3 regions of the Ruegeria sp. YTSA075 genome follow, and region 2 is predicted to be linked to each of the others. Evidence: riboswitches for the same ligand, from Rfam matches in the RefSeq annotation. Region 2 holds a riboswitch; each other region holds the start of a gene.
The links. Region 2 has a riboswitch for cobalamin ahead of AC2FGE_RS03895 (hypothetical protein). Riboswitches for the same ligand answer to the same signal wherever they lie in the genome.
Positions count from the first base shown of each region.

Region 1 (4,957 bases), 370 kb from region 2:
AGGTCACGGACAAGGACGTCGCCGTTCTACAAGGCGCGAATACCCCTCCGCCTGGTACCCGACTGGTGGTCGGACCCGGAACCGGGTTGGGTGTTGGCGCATTGCTGTATTCCGAAGGACATTATCACACCGTCTCGGGCGAAGGAGGCCATGTCGGCCTTGCGCCGCGCCACCGGGATGAGGTTGATATCTTTGATGCGGCCCGGCGTATCGCACCCGAATGCTTCTTTGGCGACAGCCTGAGCTTGGAGGCCGAGATGTTTCTCAGCGGCACCGGACTGCCAATCTTGTACCGAGCAGTGGCGATGGCGGCGGGTCAAACCAATATCTCCGCGCGCCCGGCACGGGACATCCTGCAGGATGCACGATCCGGTACTGATCCGCACGCAGTCCAAACCGCAGCGCTGTTCACAACGCATCTGGGCGCTCTACTAGGGGATATGGCCGTCACATTGATGCCGATTGGCGGCGTCTTTTTGGTCGGCGGCGTGGCGGAAAAAAACCGTTGGCTGTTCGGAGACAGTTTTCTGGATGCCTTCAACAATGGTGGCCGGTTCAGCGAGCTGCGGCGCGGAATGGATCTCTATGTCTCCGAACAGGTCGAATTTGGCATTGTTGGCGCTAACAACTTCTGCAAAAATGCCCTCATGCGGTAGAACCGCCTGACAATTCTCAATGAAGGAACGCGGGATGATCCTGTGCTGCGGAGAAGCGCTGATCGATATGATCACCGAGCCTACAGTCTCGGGTGCCCAAGGGTATGTACCCCATTCTGGAGGTGCAATTTTCAACACGGCGATCGCGTTGGGGAGATTGGGCGCGCCTGTTGGCATGCTGACCGGCTTGTCGTCCGATATGTTTGGTGAACAATTGGCAGAAACGCTGAAAGCGAGCCATGTGGATACATCCCATGTGATCACCAGCGACCGCCCCACCACGTTGGCGTTTGTGAAACTGGTCGATGGACACGCGTCGTACAACTTTGTTGACGAAAATACTGCCGGGCGCATGCTTCGGCCTGAGGATATGCCCGACCAATTGCCTGCGATCTCGACCCTGTATCTAGGCGGTATCAGTCTTGCCTGCGAACCCTGCGCCGATGCTTATGCTGCCCTGCTGAGCCATCACGGGGCGGATCGGGCCGTAATGCTGGACCCCAACATCCGACCGGGATTTATTCAGGATCAGACCAGATACCGCACCCGTTTGAATGCCATGATTGCGCAGACTGATATCCTCAAAGTCTCGGATGAGGATCTGGACTGGATCATTCCGGGGCCCGAAACCCATGCCGAAAAGGTGCCTTTGTTGCTGCAAGCCGGGCCCTCGGTTGTGATTGTTACACGTGGGAGCCAAGGAGCCTCGGGCTATCTACGCGATGGCTCGGAAACCACGATACCGGTTAAAGCGGTTCAGGTTGTCGATACGGTGGGGGCGGGTGATACGTTCAACGCTGGTGTACTGGCCGAACTTCACCGTTCTGGGCATCTGACCGAACCCGCGCTACGCGATCTGACAACAGAGTGCCTGCGCGCCGCTCTAGCGTTGGGTGCAGATGTTGCAGCAGTCACCGTGTCGCGTGCCGGGGCCAACCCACCCTGGGCGCATGAGCTTTAGTCCCCAAAAGGGAAGTCACATGAAACGTTCCGACATCAACCGCATCAAGACCGAAGCACAGGCCTTTATCCAGTCTTTCGGGTTCATCCTGCCCCCATTTGCCGACTGGTCCCCGGATCAGATGCGCAGCGCCAAGGCCGACACGATCCGCGCCCGGGGGCTGGGATGGGACATCACCGATTACGGGCAAGGCAAATTTGATGAGCTTGGCCTGTTCCTGTTCACCCTGCGCAATGGGGATGAGAATGATCTGAGCCAGGGCCGCGGGATGCTCTATGCCGAGAAACTACTGATCTCGCGCGACAAGCAGCTGTCGCCAATGCATCGCCACATCGTCAAAGCCGAAGATATCATCAACCGGGGCGGCGGCGATCTGGTGATGGAGATCTATGCCTCGGACCCCGACGGCAGCGTCGACCGCGACACACCAGTTGTGGTTCCCAGTGATGGATGCGACATCACCATCACTCCTGGTGAGTTGCTGCGCCTGAAACCCGGCGAAAGCGTAACATTGATGCCCGGTATCTGGCACGCCTTCTGGGCCGAGCGCGGGGATTGCCTAATCGGCGAGGTCTCAACCGTAAACGACGACCGCACCGATAACGTCTTCGAACAACCCATCCCGCGCTTTGCCACGATCGAAGAAGATACCGAGGCCGAATTCCTGCTGGTTGCGGATTACTGATCCACCCCGTATCTGACACGAGCCTCTCAGCGATTGCTTGACAAGCTTGCCTTCTCCAGAATAGCTGGCCTGTGATGGTTCCCGCTACTTTGATTGCGGGATGAAAATGGGAATACGGTGCGGCCCCGGGACACCCGGGTCAGGCCAAATCCGTGACTGCCCCCGCAACTGTAAGCGGTGAGCAACGCCAAATCACCACTGGCCCGAAAAGGCCGGGAAGGTTGGCCAAGCAACGACCCGCAAGTCAGGAGACCTGCCATCACCTGTGAAACCAACCCGGGACGGGGCGTCCTGGAAGGAGGATTGATGGCAGATTTGCGCCCTTACAGGACCGGTACTTTCTATGCGGGCATTTTGCGCGTTGAGGATAGCCGTGGACAAAACACCTGACCACTTTGTGCTGATCTGCTCGACCTGCCAGGGTGAGATCGAAGCCAGCGCCGCCCAAAGTCTGCTGGACGCGTCGCTGCCCGACGGGTTCGCTACGCGACTGATCCCATGTATGGCAGGATGCGAACGTCCCATGGCCATAGGTCTGCAAGCCGAAGGCAAAGCCCAATACCTGTTTGGCGATATTCAAAGCACTGCCGATCTGGATGCGATCGCCACCTTCGCCCATCAGTACCGCGACAGCGAGAGCGGCTGGACCAGCGCAACGGATCGCCCCCCCGCCTTGCTGTTCAAAACTCTGGCACGTCTGCCCCGTCTTCCAAAGGCGGGTAAGGCATGAGCTTTCTGGTCGCGGAGAATCTGGAATACTACGCCCTGAATGGCGATGTGTTGCTACAAGACGTCTCATTCTCTTTGGAAGAAGGGGCCATACTTGCCATTGCCGGTCCGAACGGTGCCGGCAAAACAACGCTGCTGAACCTGATCTGCGGGGTCGAGCGTCTGGCGCTGGGGGACGTGCGGATCAACGGTCAAAGCCTGCGCAGCCTGTCTGCGCAAGAACGCGCCCGGACCATTGCGGTTGTTGGTCAGCAGGAACTGCCCGATGGCCGCCTAAAGCTGCGCGACTACGTTGCGCTGGGTCAGATTCCCATTCAAAGCGACCGCTCGGCGAAAGACCACAAGATGGATCTTGCGTGCGTTCTGCGCACAACCGAGCTGACCCATCTGGCGGATAAGCCGATGCAGCGGCTCTCGGGCGGCGAACGCCAACGCGCCCATATCGCGCGTGCATTGGCTCAGAACCCCTCGCTGTTGTTTCTGGACGAGCCCACCAATCATCTGGACCCCGATGCCAAGGGGCACATGCTGTCGCTGGTTGCCGAACTGGGCGTGACGGTGGTGATGATCGTACACGACCTTGTCATGATCCCGGAATTCGCCAGCCATGTCGCGCTGATGAAATCCACACGCATGACGGGCTTTGGGCCAGTCGACCAGATACTAACGCCGGATCATGTGCGCGACACTTTTGGTGTTGACTACCTGTGCTTCCAGCACGAAGGGCGCATGATCCCGGCGCTGGATATCCGAAAACGAACGCTTTCATCTTAACAGGAGAGATTGATGAAACAAAAACTTTGGTCAGCTTTGATGATCACCGGCTTGGCCAGCAGCGCGGCAGCCCATGAGGTAACCGTGGACAATTGCGGCGAACCGCTGGTGTTCGAAACCATGCCCGAACGGCTGGTGGTGCATGATATGAACATGACCGACATGGCCTTTGCGCTTGGCCTACAAGACCGGATCGTTGGTTTGACCGGAATCACCGGCTGGTACAAGACCAGCCCAGATTTCGACAAGCTGCGCGGCGACATCCCCGAGCTCGCACCAAAATACCCAACCGTCGAAAACCTGGTCGCGGCCGAACCCGACCTGTTCTTCGCGGGCTGGTACTACGGCATGAAGCCCGGCGGCGACGTGACGCCGGACACCCTGGCCCCGTTCGGCATCAAGACCATGATCCTGACCGAAAGCTGCGTGCATCTGGACAAAGACCGCCCTGAGGCCAGCATGGACCTGCTGTTCAACGATGTGCTGCGTCTGGGTCAGGTCATGCATGTCGAGGAGAAGGCCGAGGTACTGGTTGCAGGCTGGAAAGAACAGCTGGCTGCCATCGAAGCCAAAACCGCCGATCTGGCCAAACCCCGTGTCTTCCTGCTGGACGGTCCAGCGGATGCGCCCTTCACCGCTGGCAAATTCGCCATCCCCGATGCGATGATCGCAGCGGCTGGCGGCGAAAACGTCACCCATGACATGGAGACCAGCTGGGGCCGTACCTCGTGGGAGGCGGTTGCCGCGTCGAACCCGGAATTCCTGGTGCTGCTTGACTATCAGACCGGCAACGGGGCAGAGGATACGTTCACGTTCCTGCAAGAGCACCCAGTGATGTCCCAAACAGATGCAGTCAAAAATGAACGCTGGATCGGTCTGCGTTACGAAGAGTTGACACCGGGACCGGCAAATATCGACGCGATCCAGAAAATGGCGGATGCGATGCACCCGACGGCGACCAACTGATATGGTCCAGACAGGCCGGATAGTTGTGCTGGGGGCGGTCGTTCTGACCGCCCTTTTGCTGCTGTCGACGGTTTATGGCACCACCCCGATCCCCGTGGCCGATGTCATTGCTGCCATCGGTTTGGGAACTGGCCTGTCCGAAGGCGAGATGTCGCCGCTGCATCGGATCGTGTTTGATCTGCGCCT
Region 1 is NZ_JBXWNG010000002.1:530,065-535,021, forward strand. It holds gene AC2FGE_RS05565 (glucokinase) at 1-656, shown strand, start outside; gene AC2FGE_RS05570 (carbohydrate kinase family protein) at 691-1,617, shown strand; gene AC2FGE_RS05575 (D-lyxose/D-mannose family sugar isomerase) at 1,637-2,302, shown strand; cobalamin riboswitch at 2,361-2,577, shown strand; gene AC2FGE_RS05580 (DUF1636 family protein) at 2,676-3,032, shown strand; gene AC2FGE_RS05585 (ABC transporter ATP-binding protein) at 3,029-3,805, shown strand; gene AC2FGE_RS05590 (ABC transporter substrate-binding protein) at 3,818-4,771, shown strand; gene AC2FGE_RS05595 (FecCD family ABC transporter permease) at 4,773-4,957, shown strand, end outside.
Region 1: it holds a riboswitch for cobalamin, as region 2 does, so the genes downstream of both, AC2FGE_RS05580 (DUF1636 family protein) here and AC2FGE_RS03895 (hypothetical protein) in region 2, are expected to answer to the same signal.

Region 2 (4,957 bases):
CTGCGTCCAATCCCAATAAGGAAGCGTCAATTCAAGCTCACTATCCCCGCGCTTCCATTGAAGCGCGCTGTTCAGCGATTTTTCGAATGAATAGACATAGGATCGGTGCCAGGTCAGAAACGTGCGGTCATCATCGTGACAAAGGTCCTGATCATAACCGTGGCCGCGCGCCAGTGCGAAATATCCGCGTCGATCGCCCATCGCGATGTCCGATATTTCGTACATTGCAGCATAGGCATCACGCAGGTCCTGAATATCTTCGTCACGTAATCTGATCAGGTCAAAACGGATCAGCGGCAATCCGGCTTGTTTTCTAAGAAAATTCAGTTTGGCAATCGTAGTCATCTAAAAATCCCCCTTAAGGAGTGCTTCAATGCGCCCAGTATAGCACAAAACCACCGCCAATGGCGGCGGCACGCTCAAACGCTCTGCACGCATAGATGACGATTGGCGGATCTAACGCTGCTCTTTCTCATGAAGCACCCGCCCGATGATGTTCATCAGCAGCTGCGCCGCAAGGATTTGGGTAGAGCTGGTGGCGTCATAATCCGGGGCAACCTCAACCAGATCGAGACCAACAATGTGGCCCCGTTTGGCCAGACCTGCCATTAGCTCCAGCACTTCGTAGTAGATGAACCCGCCATGGCTTGGTGTACCTGTACCTGGAGCGATTGATGGGTCAAAGGCATCAATGTCGATGGTCACATAATACCGCGCACCTTCAGGAATGCGGGCCAGCATCCCATCGACCCCCATCTTGCGGAATTGCCGCACCGACTGGATGTCTGATCCCATGGAGCGGGCATCCACATAGCCATCCTTGGCCGTGGACGACACATTGCGAATTCCGATTTGGCTGAGGCCTCTGACATAGGGTTTTTCAGCGGCACGGCGCATCGGGTTTCCGTGGCCATAGCGCACCCCATGGCGTTCATCGACAAAATCCAGATGCGCATCGATTTGCACCACATGGATTGGTTCCTGATCATCAAAGGCATTGATGCAGGGGATGTTGATTGAATGATCGCCGCCCAAGACCACCGGTAGCGCTCCCGCCTCCAGAATTTTACGTACCCCAAACTCAATGTTTGCGTGGCTTTTTATCGTATCGGTATGCACGATATCCGCGTCACCGATATCGACAATGGTCACTTTGGCCGGGTCCAGATAGGTGACATCATCTTCGTGATCATAGGCCCCTGCGTGGCCGAATGAGAACAGCGTCGACGCCTCACGGATCGCACGCGGCCCCATCCGCGCCCCGGACCGCCATTGACAGCCGAAATCAAACGGAGCGCCAAGAACCGCGACGTCCGCGTCAATCGCGTCCCAATCCTCGATATACGGATATTTGCCAAAGGTGCAGATACCAACGAAGGGCAGGTTCAATCGGCCAGAGTCGTAGCCATGGTTCGACATAGGGGAACTCTCTCTGTTCAGCTTACCAACACGTCCTGACATTAAGGCACCCGAAGACCACGGCCTGTAAAGGCCTCTTGACGGGTTGAGCATGCGATAACTGGCGGTTTGTCAGGCTGTTGCGAACGGCGTTCAACTGACGTCAGGCTGTGCCTGAACCTTATAGACACAGGTAGTTTCCTATGAGACAGTGAAGGCGATGGTGTCCGGCTCGGTTCGAGTCGGCTGAAAAGGGAACACGGTGCGGGTTGATCCCCAACTCCGTGACTGCCCCCGCAACTGTAAGCGGCGAGCGACCCCGTTGAAAACCACTGGGCCCTTGGGTTCGGGAAGGATCGGGAAAGCGTTGACCCGCAAGTCAGGAGACCTGCCATCTCCGGTGTGTGATGCCATGCGCCGCAGTCAACTTGAACCTGGGCGGGGTGCCTTGGGAACGGCAGAGACGACCGATGGGCCAAGAATCCCCGGCAGATCACCGTGACCAGCCACACACGTCCCTTTGCGCGGAGGGCGCGATGTTATTGGAACGGACGATTGTTCAACTTGATACAGGACCTATGCCAGCGGATGAAGCGCGGCAGATGGGGCAGCTTGGCTATATGCAATGGATCGCGGGTGTTCCGGGCAATGCCAACTATGCAAAGGCCGCGCGGCATGCTTATGAAACGGCGGCGCCTTTTATGGACCATTCACCCGCGGTGGCCGCGTTTTGCGACCTGCTTTTGACATCACTGAAGCAACCGTTCAAACCCTTGCCACTTGCCATGCCAAAACGTGAAAGACGCGGCGGCGCACAGGCCCGCCGATCCTTTCGCATGCCGCTGTGAACTGGACTAGGCTGCGGGATCATCGCGCAGCTTTGTGCTCTTAAACGAAGTCGAACACCTACCTCCGGCGACTATTAATTTCACCGGCACAACAGGTTTGATTTGCTGAGTCTGGTATTTGCGTGGATAGTCTAGAACTATGGGCTGGCTTGCGCCCGCTGACCCACACGTTAACGTCAAAGGACATGCTATGGATCAGGTGAAATTCACGCAGATGAAAGACGGGGACAAAGAGGACTATGCCTTCCTCGACACCCTGGAGCGTGAGTACTGCCAAGGAACGGCAGATCGTTTGCTTGAGGCCCTGGAGCGGCTGGACAAAAGCCTGTCGGGCTATCAGGTCACGCGTCTTGGCCATTCGGTTCAATCGGCCACCCGGGCCTGGTATGACGGGGCAGACATAGACTGGATAGTCGGCGCCTTGCTGCATGATATCGGCGACATCTACGCGCCGCATAATCACGATGAATATGCGGCCTCGATCCTTAAACCCTTCTTGCGCGAACAGGTCACTTGGTGCGTGCGCACCCATGGGGATTTTCAGCTTGTTTACTTCGGGCAGCATGTAGGCGCGAACCCCGATAAACGCGAGGCCCATCGCGACAGCATCTATTTCGATGACTGTGCCGAGTTCTGCGAGCGCTGGGATCAATCCAGCTTTGATCCCGCCTATCCCAGCAAACCACTGTCTTTCTTTGCGGATATGGTGCGCGAGGTCTTTGATCGCACACCCTATGATCCGGCCGTTGTTCAACCCGGTGTCCGGGTTCCACTGACCGATACCAGCCTTGCAGAAAGTCGACAGGCGTAAGGAGTAGTCTGCCGAGTTTTGGTCACAACCTCGCATTGGCTGGGCATACCGAGAAAATCCAGACGGCCTTGGACTTTGGCTGGCTAGACCCTGCAGACCAATAAGCTCAGCATGTTTCTCATTGGCTGATGCGCAGATTGTCTCTGAACCAAAACGTATTCCCTCACGCCTGACTTCTCACATGCGGTGCATTTCTTAAACGCAGGCAAGTTTGTAAAAAAGTGTTGACCTCTGATTTTATCGGTTCGATGCCAGTCATTAACACCCTGTAAATCAATGAAATTTTGAATTTACGCATCGGCGGCAATTTCTAATAGCCGCGCTTATCAGTTTCACAAAAGCAGATCGCGTAACGACGATCAGACAGCCGTCGACTGTGGCCAAAGTTAAGCCCCTGCATCCCGGACGGGAAATAGCGCAAGACTACCGTCCGTTACGACGAGCGCCGGTACAAAAGGCGCGACAGGATTGAGATCATGTTCGGCAGGCTCAAAGACTGGCGGCGTGCGGCGACAAGACACGACAGGTGTCCCAAGGTCTTCCTCTTAGCAATCGCACTCGCAGTAACTGTCATTTACTGGTTATGTGTCCTGATCATGAGCACAAACCTTCACCACGGAAAAAGCTGTGTTGTCCTGATCGGGATCATCCATGCTGATCACTGCTTTGATCAGTTCATCCGCGATGACATCACTGCCCATTTCACTGTTGGCAGCAATAACCTCCAGAATGCCCTGATCACTCAGAAACTGAAGACCATCGGACGCTGCAATGAGAATATCACCCGGCCAGAGTTCGAGCGGCTCCGCGGGGCAATCTATTTTGGCGATGTCAGAACCATGGATGACAGATGTAAGCATGTTTCTGTCAGGATGTGTGCGGGCGGTTTCAGCATCTAGCATACCCAGCTTCACCATCATATCGATTTGAGGCGCCATTGAATGATCTTCGTTCAACCGCCTAAGCTCACCAGAGCGCCAAAGATAGAGCGGTGAATCCCCCACCGACAGCCAGAACGCCCGGTCCTGTATGCAAATCAGGGCAAGAAGGGTCGCACCCATTCCCTTGATATCCAGGTCATTGTGAATAGCATCGTAGACTTGTGCATTCGCCCTGCTGGCACTGTCGCGCAAGAATGCGGTGACTTCGGAGTTCTTTGAATTCTCATTCAGATTGGTGGCCAGCCAGCCTTTCATCACCTCACGAACGATCAGGTTTGACGCAATATCTCCGGCCGTATGCCCCCCCATACCATCCGCCAAAACCACAAACCCAACACCTGACCCTGGGGATTGTTCGGAAAATATGGCGTCCTCCTGATATTCGCGGGCACCTTGGTTGATCACCGTTGAGATATCGAAGCTTCTAGGCGCTACAGCCTGGTTAAGTCTCGAATTGTCAGTTTGCATCAGAAATTTCTCGGGATGTGACACATGGACTTCCTTCAGCGAAAGGTCTTCAAAGGTCGCCAGAGCCTTAGCGCGACAGCGGCAGATCAACTGATTGCAACTCGCCATTGCGCGCGATGGTCAACAACGCCAGCTCGGCACCTGAGCGGCTCAGTTCTTCAAACAAGCGGGTTATGCCATTCTCGCCCTCAACAGCAACGTGCGAAGTGGTTTCTGACAACACAATATCGCCTACGCGAACCGACGGCGTAGATGCAGGCGCACGCAACACTTTGCTGACCCACTTTCCATTGCCATTGGTAACCGTAATGAACTGAACTCCGTTTGTAAGCTCGACCATCTGGCCGGTATGAAGAGGTAGGCTCTTTTCGGCAACGGGACTGTCCGGGTCGGTTCTGACCCTCATCTCAACCGAAATCTCGCCACTGTCTGGGTCGGCAGCGCGCGACTGGATGGCCTGAATAATCGACGCGTCATCTACAACCAGATGG
Region 2 is NZ_JBXWNG010000002.1:157,341-162,297, reverse strand. It holds gene AC2FGE_RS03905 (tyrosinase family protein) at 1-345, opposite strand, end outside; gene speB (agmatinase) at 457-1,419, opposite strand; cobalamin riboswitch at 1,603-1,808, shown strand; gene AC2FGE_RS03895 (hypothetical protein) at 1,977-2,246, shown strand; gene AC2FGE_RS03890 (HD domain-containing protein) at 2,437-3,057, shown strand; partial or broken gene AC2FGE_RS03885 (IS5/IS1182 family transposase) at 3,474-3,641, shown strand; gene AC2FGE_RS03880 (PP2C family protein-serine/threonine phosphatase) at 3,639-4,466, opposite strand; gene AC2FGE_RS03875 (serine/threonine protein kinase) at 4,534-4,957, opposite strand, start outside.

Region 3 (4,957 bases), on a different contig from region 2:
GGCGAGCTGCCCGATGCACCTTTGCCCGAGAAAGATGTCGCGTTGATGATAGCGGACGGGGCCAAGGCAACCACTTGTTCACGCAGCCAGTCGGCGGCAGCCGGAGCCTTGAGCGAAGGGGCGAACAGGCCCACCGCCTCAAAGCCTCGCGCGCGGATGCTGCGGATCAGGGCCGCGACAGGGGCGGTGTCGGCTGAGGTCAGATAGGCGCGATAGAACGTCACGAGGATGCGTTTGGCATCGCCTTCGAACGCGGTATCCACCGGGATTACGCCACGATCCGGGCACCATGCACCGCATTCGGGAATTGTCTTTGCACCCATCACCGGCCCGGCATAAAGCCCCGCCGCCAATGCCATCTGTGCCAGCGCAGCCTGCGCCGCGACCTCACCGCCTGTATCGCAAAGATGCGCCAAGCGGCGCAGGGTTGAGACGGGCAGGGTGGAATAGTCATCCAACCGTGTGTCTTCGCGCCCGTCTGCGGGCAAAACGGCCACTGCGATTCCCTTGGTCTGTGCCAACGCCAGAACCTGCTGCACCCCATAGGACCAATAGGGTACCCCGCCGATCAGGCGGATCAGGATGCCCTTTGCACCTTCAAGCGTCTGTTCGACATAGGTATCGACAGACAGCGGATGCTTTAGCGCAGTCAGGTTTGCCAGCCGCAGGGTCGGCATCCGACCCTCGGGCCCACCACCGCGATGCCAGCCTGCCGCGAAAGCGCCAAGGTCGCTATCGGAAAACGACAACACCACCAGATCGGCCTGGCTTTGGCCCAGATCGAATGGGGTCTCGGATTCCTCTAACCCGTGGCTTTCGCGGAAGACAACGTGCATGTGGCTTACTCGGCAGCCTCGGTCACGCCCACAAGAACATCGCGGATCGCGGCCTCTTTGATGTCATCATGCTCGGCAATAACCACCATGCGCGAGCGGCGGTCTTCGCCGGGTTCCCACGGACGGTCATATTGATGGCGAACACGCGCGCCGACGGCTTGCACCAGCAGGCGCATGGGTTTGCCCAGAACAGCGGCATAGCCTTTGACGCGCAGGATGTTCAACTCTGTCGCCAGACGTTCGATCTTGGTGACCAGATCAAGTGGATCAGACTGTTCGGGCAACTCGACAATGATGCTTTCGAAATCGTCATGTTCGTGGTCATGATGGCCGTCGTGATGCGAGGGTCGCGCATCCATGTCATCCTCGGCAGCGGCCTCCAGGCCCAGCACAACGCGCACATCCACGACACCTTCGGCGACTTCGACCACAGGCAGCGGGCGCGGCGCTTCGGCGGCGATGATTGCTTTGGCCTTTGCCACGCCTTCGGGACCGGCCAGATCCGGTTTGGTCAGCAGGATTATATCGGCGCAGGATATCTGATCCTCGAATACTTCTGACAGCGGGGTTTCATGGTCAATCGAGTCATCCGCCAAGCGCTGGGCATCCACGGCCTCGACATTCGGCGCAAAGCGACCAGCGGCGACAGCCTCGGCATCCGCTAGAGCGATTACGCCATCCACCGTGATTTTAGACCGGATATCTGGCCAATCAAACGCTTTCAGCAGTGGTTTGGGCAGGGCCAGACCGCTGGTTTCGATCAGAATATGTTCAGGGCGCGGCTCTAGCGCCATCAGCGCCTCGATGGTCGGGATAAAATCGTCAGCCACGGTGCAGCAGATGCAGCCGTTCGCCAGCTCCATGATGTTCTCTGCCGGGCAATCCGGGATGGCGCAGGATTTCAGGATATCGCCATCGACACCGACATCACCGAATTCATTGACCACAACGGCCAGGCGTTTGCCCTGCGGGTTCTGCATCAGATGCTTGACCAGCGTGGTTTTGCCCGAGCCCAGAAAGCCGGTGATGACAGTGACGGGAAGTTTTTCGAGAGTAGACATGGGTCAAGCTCCAATCGGGGGAATACGGGCCGCACAGTTTTTGCGGAAATGTTCAGGACGTTCGCGCCATTTGACCAAACCATCGTCAGTGGCCAAATACTTGGTCACACCTTCAATGATCGTTTCGACATGGTCGGTTTCGTTGAGGTTTTCGTAGACAAAAGTCCAACGCGCGGGTCCCCCACGCAGCACGATGGAACAGCCCTGATCGCAATTTGACAGGCATTCCACAGGCTTTAGGTCGATCCCGTCTGGCACGCCGGCCTGTTCCAGCGCCTTGTGCAGCAAGGCACCAGGGCGCTGGGTGTCGTCTTCGATCGCCAGGCCACGGCGGCATGTCGTGCAGACCAGCAGTTCAACTGGTGCGGCTTTATTCATCTCTCTCATCCCCCTTAGTCAAATCTGGGGGACGGGGTTTCATGTGGGCCGATCCAAGCCCCACACCGGAACACCCCGTCCGGTTTCATCTTCGGGCGCTGGCAGGTCTCCCGGCTTGCGGATGTCAGGGTGTATACCCTGTCGGATGTCCCGCCTTCCCAGCCTTTGGCCAGTGGCTTTGGGCACCCTCTCCGGTCACGGTCGCGGGGGCGGCTGCGTTTGGCGGTAAACCCGTTGACGCATTCCCTTTTCATCCTCTTACGAGGACACCAACGGATCGGACATGCGGCACTGATACGGTGCTTGTCAAGCGTGTCGCCGACAACCGCAACGCCGGGTGCAGAAAAACGACCTGTGGCGGTCGTTGGGCGGCATGTCAGGGCTTAGCCTGCGGCTTTCGAAAGGTTTGACAGCGATCACTTCACTGAACCAAATGTTTGACGAATAACTAGACTGCCATTCATAACAGCAGACACGGGCCATTGGCGGGTGCGTTTTGCTCTGGTATCTGGAAGCTTTGTGAGAGTGGTGGGCGACCCTGGAATCGAACCAGGCGTGCGTCTCCGCGAGGGAGTTACAGTCCCCTGCCACACCTTGCGGCCTGTCGCCCACTGTCAGGCGTTGCACCTGACGTGGAGGCGTGATTACTAGCGCACCAAAGGAGCGTCAACAGGAAAATACGGCTTTGACGCAGGAAAGCGAATTCACGGCCCGGAGGCCCTCAGAATGAAAAAACCCAAGTGGGTTGTCGAAAAGGAACAGGCGCGAAAAGCGGCGGCCGCCGAGACGGTTTGGCTGTTTGGTTTGCACGCCGTGCGCGACGCCTTGATGAACCCCAAACGCCAAAAACTGCGCCTGATTGTAACGCGAAATGCGCAGGACAAACTGGTTGAAGCCATTGAATTTGCGGGGATTGAGGCCGAGATGGTTGACCCGCGCAAATTCAATGCCCCAATTGACGCGGGTTCTGTGCATCAGGGCGCGGCACTTGAAGTTAAGCCCCTGGAGTGGGGCGGTTTGGCCGAGAACTGCATCGGACGGGAACACCCCCGCGTGATCCTGCTGGACCGTGTAACGGACCCGCATAACGTAGGTGCGATTCTGCGGTCAGCCGAAGTGCTGGGTGCAAGCGCGGTGATCGGAACCCGGCATCATTCTGCCCCTGAAACCGGGGCACTGGCAAAAACCGCCAGCGGCGCATTGGAACGCCAGCCTTATCTGAGGGTGCGCAATCTGGCCGATGCCATAACCGAGCTTCAGTCGATGGGGTTTCTGGTGCTCGGTCTGGATGGCGAAGCGGATGAAACTATTGAAATTGCCCTTGGGGATCAAAGGGATCGACCTGTGGCACTGGTATTGGGTGCTGAAGGGCCAGGATTGCGGCAAAAAACCAAGGAAACCGTCGACCAATTGGTGAAAATTGACGCATCGGGGGGATTTGGATCACTGAACGTCTCAAATGCTGCTGCAATCGCCCTATATGCCTCTCGGCACCATTAGCGAGGAGAGTACTATTTCCGGACCGTCCAAAATCGCCACCTGCTGCTACTGCGGTACACGGGCTGCCCTGGTTCTGACAGGACAGAACCGGCATGAGCTGAGTTGTTCCAACTGCGGCGCACCGCTGCACGATCTTAAGAAACTGCCGAAGCACAAGGTTCAGAAATCAAGGCCTGACCAGGTCGCGATAAGTCATGCGGCGTCTCCGAAATCGCGAAAAAAGAAGAAGAAAAAGAGCACGCTTTATCGTGTTCTGGATGAGGCCTGGGATGTCATAGAAGACATCTTTGACTAAGGGCTGCTCCGCACTCGCAAGGATGTTCACATCCACGTCAACTGGGGTTTCACAGCCGCCCAAAAGTTGCATCTTAGTCGCTCGATTCTTTGTCACGGGACCCAGATGCAAAACCGCCGTTTCCTATTCGGTATACTGACAGCCATCGCCCTTGCGCCCGTCGCTTGGGCGCAGGACAAGCCTGTCTATTATGCGACCGAAGGGGCCGCGATGGCGGGGTATGATCCGGTGTCCTATTTCGACAGTGCTGCACCGGTTCGGGGTGAGCCGAGCATTGCTGTCATGTGGAAAGGGGCCCAGTGGCATTTTGCGTCACAGGAAAATCGCGAGCGGTTTGAAAGTAACCCGCGCGCCTTTGCACCTCAGTTCGGGGGCTATTGTTCCTATGCGATGGCAAATGGGGTTCTAAAAAGCACTGACCCCATGGCATGGCAGGTCGTGGATGGGCGTTTGTATCTCACTCATTCCCCAGCAGTTGAACGGATGTGGGAACAGGACAGAGCGGCGAATATTCATCTGGCCGAGGAAAATTGGCCCGTCATTCTGTACGAAGACTAGCCGATTGTCCGTATTTTGTGAAAAGTCATCACAAAAATGAGCGCATGGTCTTTTTTTTTACCAGATCATGCCTAAATGTCACAGTGACCGCGGAACGGAACTGCCGCGGGTCATTTCACTGTCCCTCGTTCCAACAACTGGCGCCCAAGGCTTCTTGGGCGCTTTTTTCTTTTTTGCGGCTATGATTAGGATGCAACCATGGCAAACTACTCTGACGCGCATCTGAAAACCATCCTGCAACGCACCAAAACCATCGCGGTAGTTGGGGTGTCGATGAACCCGGTGCGGCCCAGCTATTATGTGGCGCGGTATCTTTCCTTGAAGGGATA
Region 3 is NZ_JBXWNG010000005.1:156,267-161,223, reverse strand. It holds gene cobN (cobaltochelatase subunit CobN) at 1-836, opposite strand, end outside; gene cobW (cobalamin biosynthesis protein CobW) at 842-1,897, opposite strand; gene AC2FGE_RS11765 (DUF1636 family protein) at 1,901-2,275, opposite strand; cobalamin riboswitch at 2,359-2,564, opposite strand; tRNA gene AC2FGE_RS11760 (tRNA-Tyr) at 2,802-2,885, opposite strand; gene rlmB (23S rRNA (guanosine(2251)-2'-O)-methyltransferase RlmB) at 3,002-3,775, shown strand; gene AC2FGE_RS11750 (hypothetical protein) at 3,756-4,070, shown strand; gene AC2FGE_RS11745 (YHS domain-containing (seleno)protein) at 4,176-4,628, shown strand; gene AC2FGE_RS11740 (CoA-binding protein) at 4,827-4,957, shown strand, end outside.
Region 3: it holds a riboswitch for cobalamin, as region 2 does, so the genes downstream of both, AC2FGE_RS11765 (DUF1636 family protein) here and AC2FGE_RS03895 (hypothetical protein) in region 2, are expected to answer to the same signal.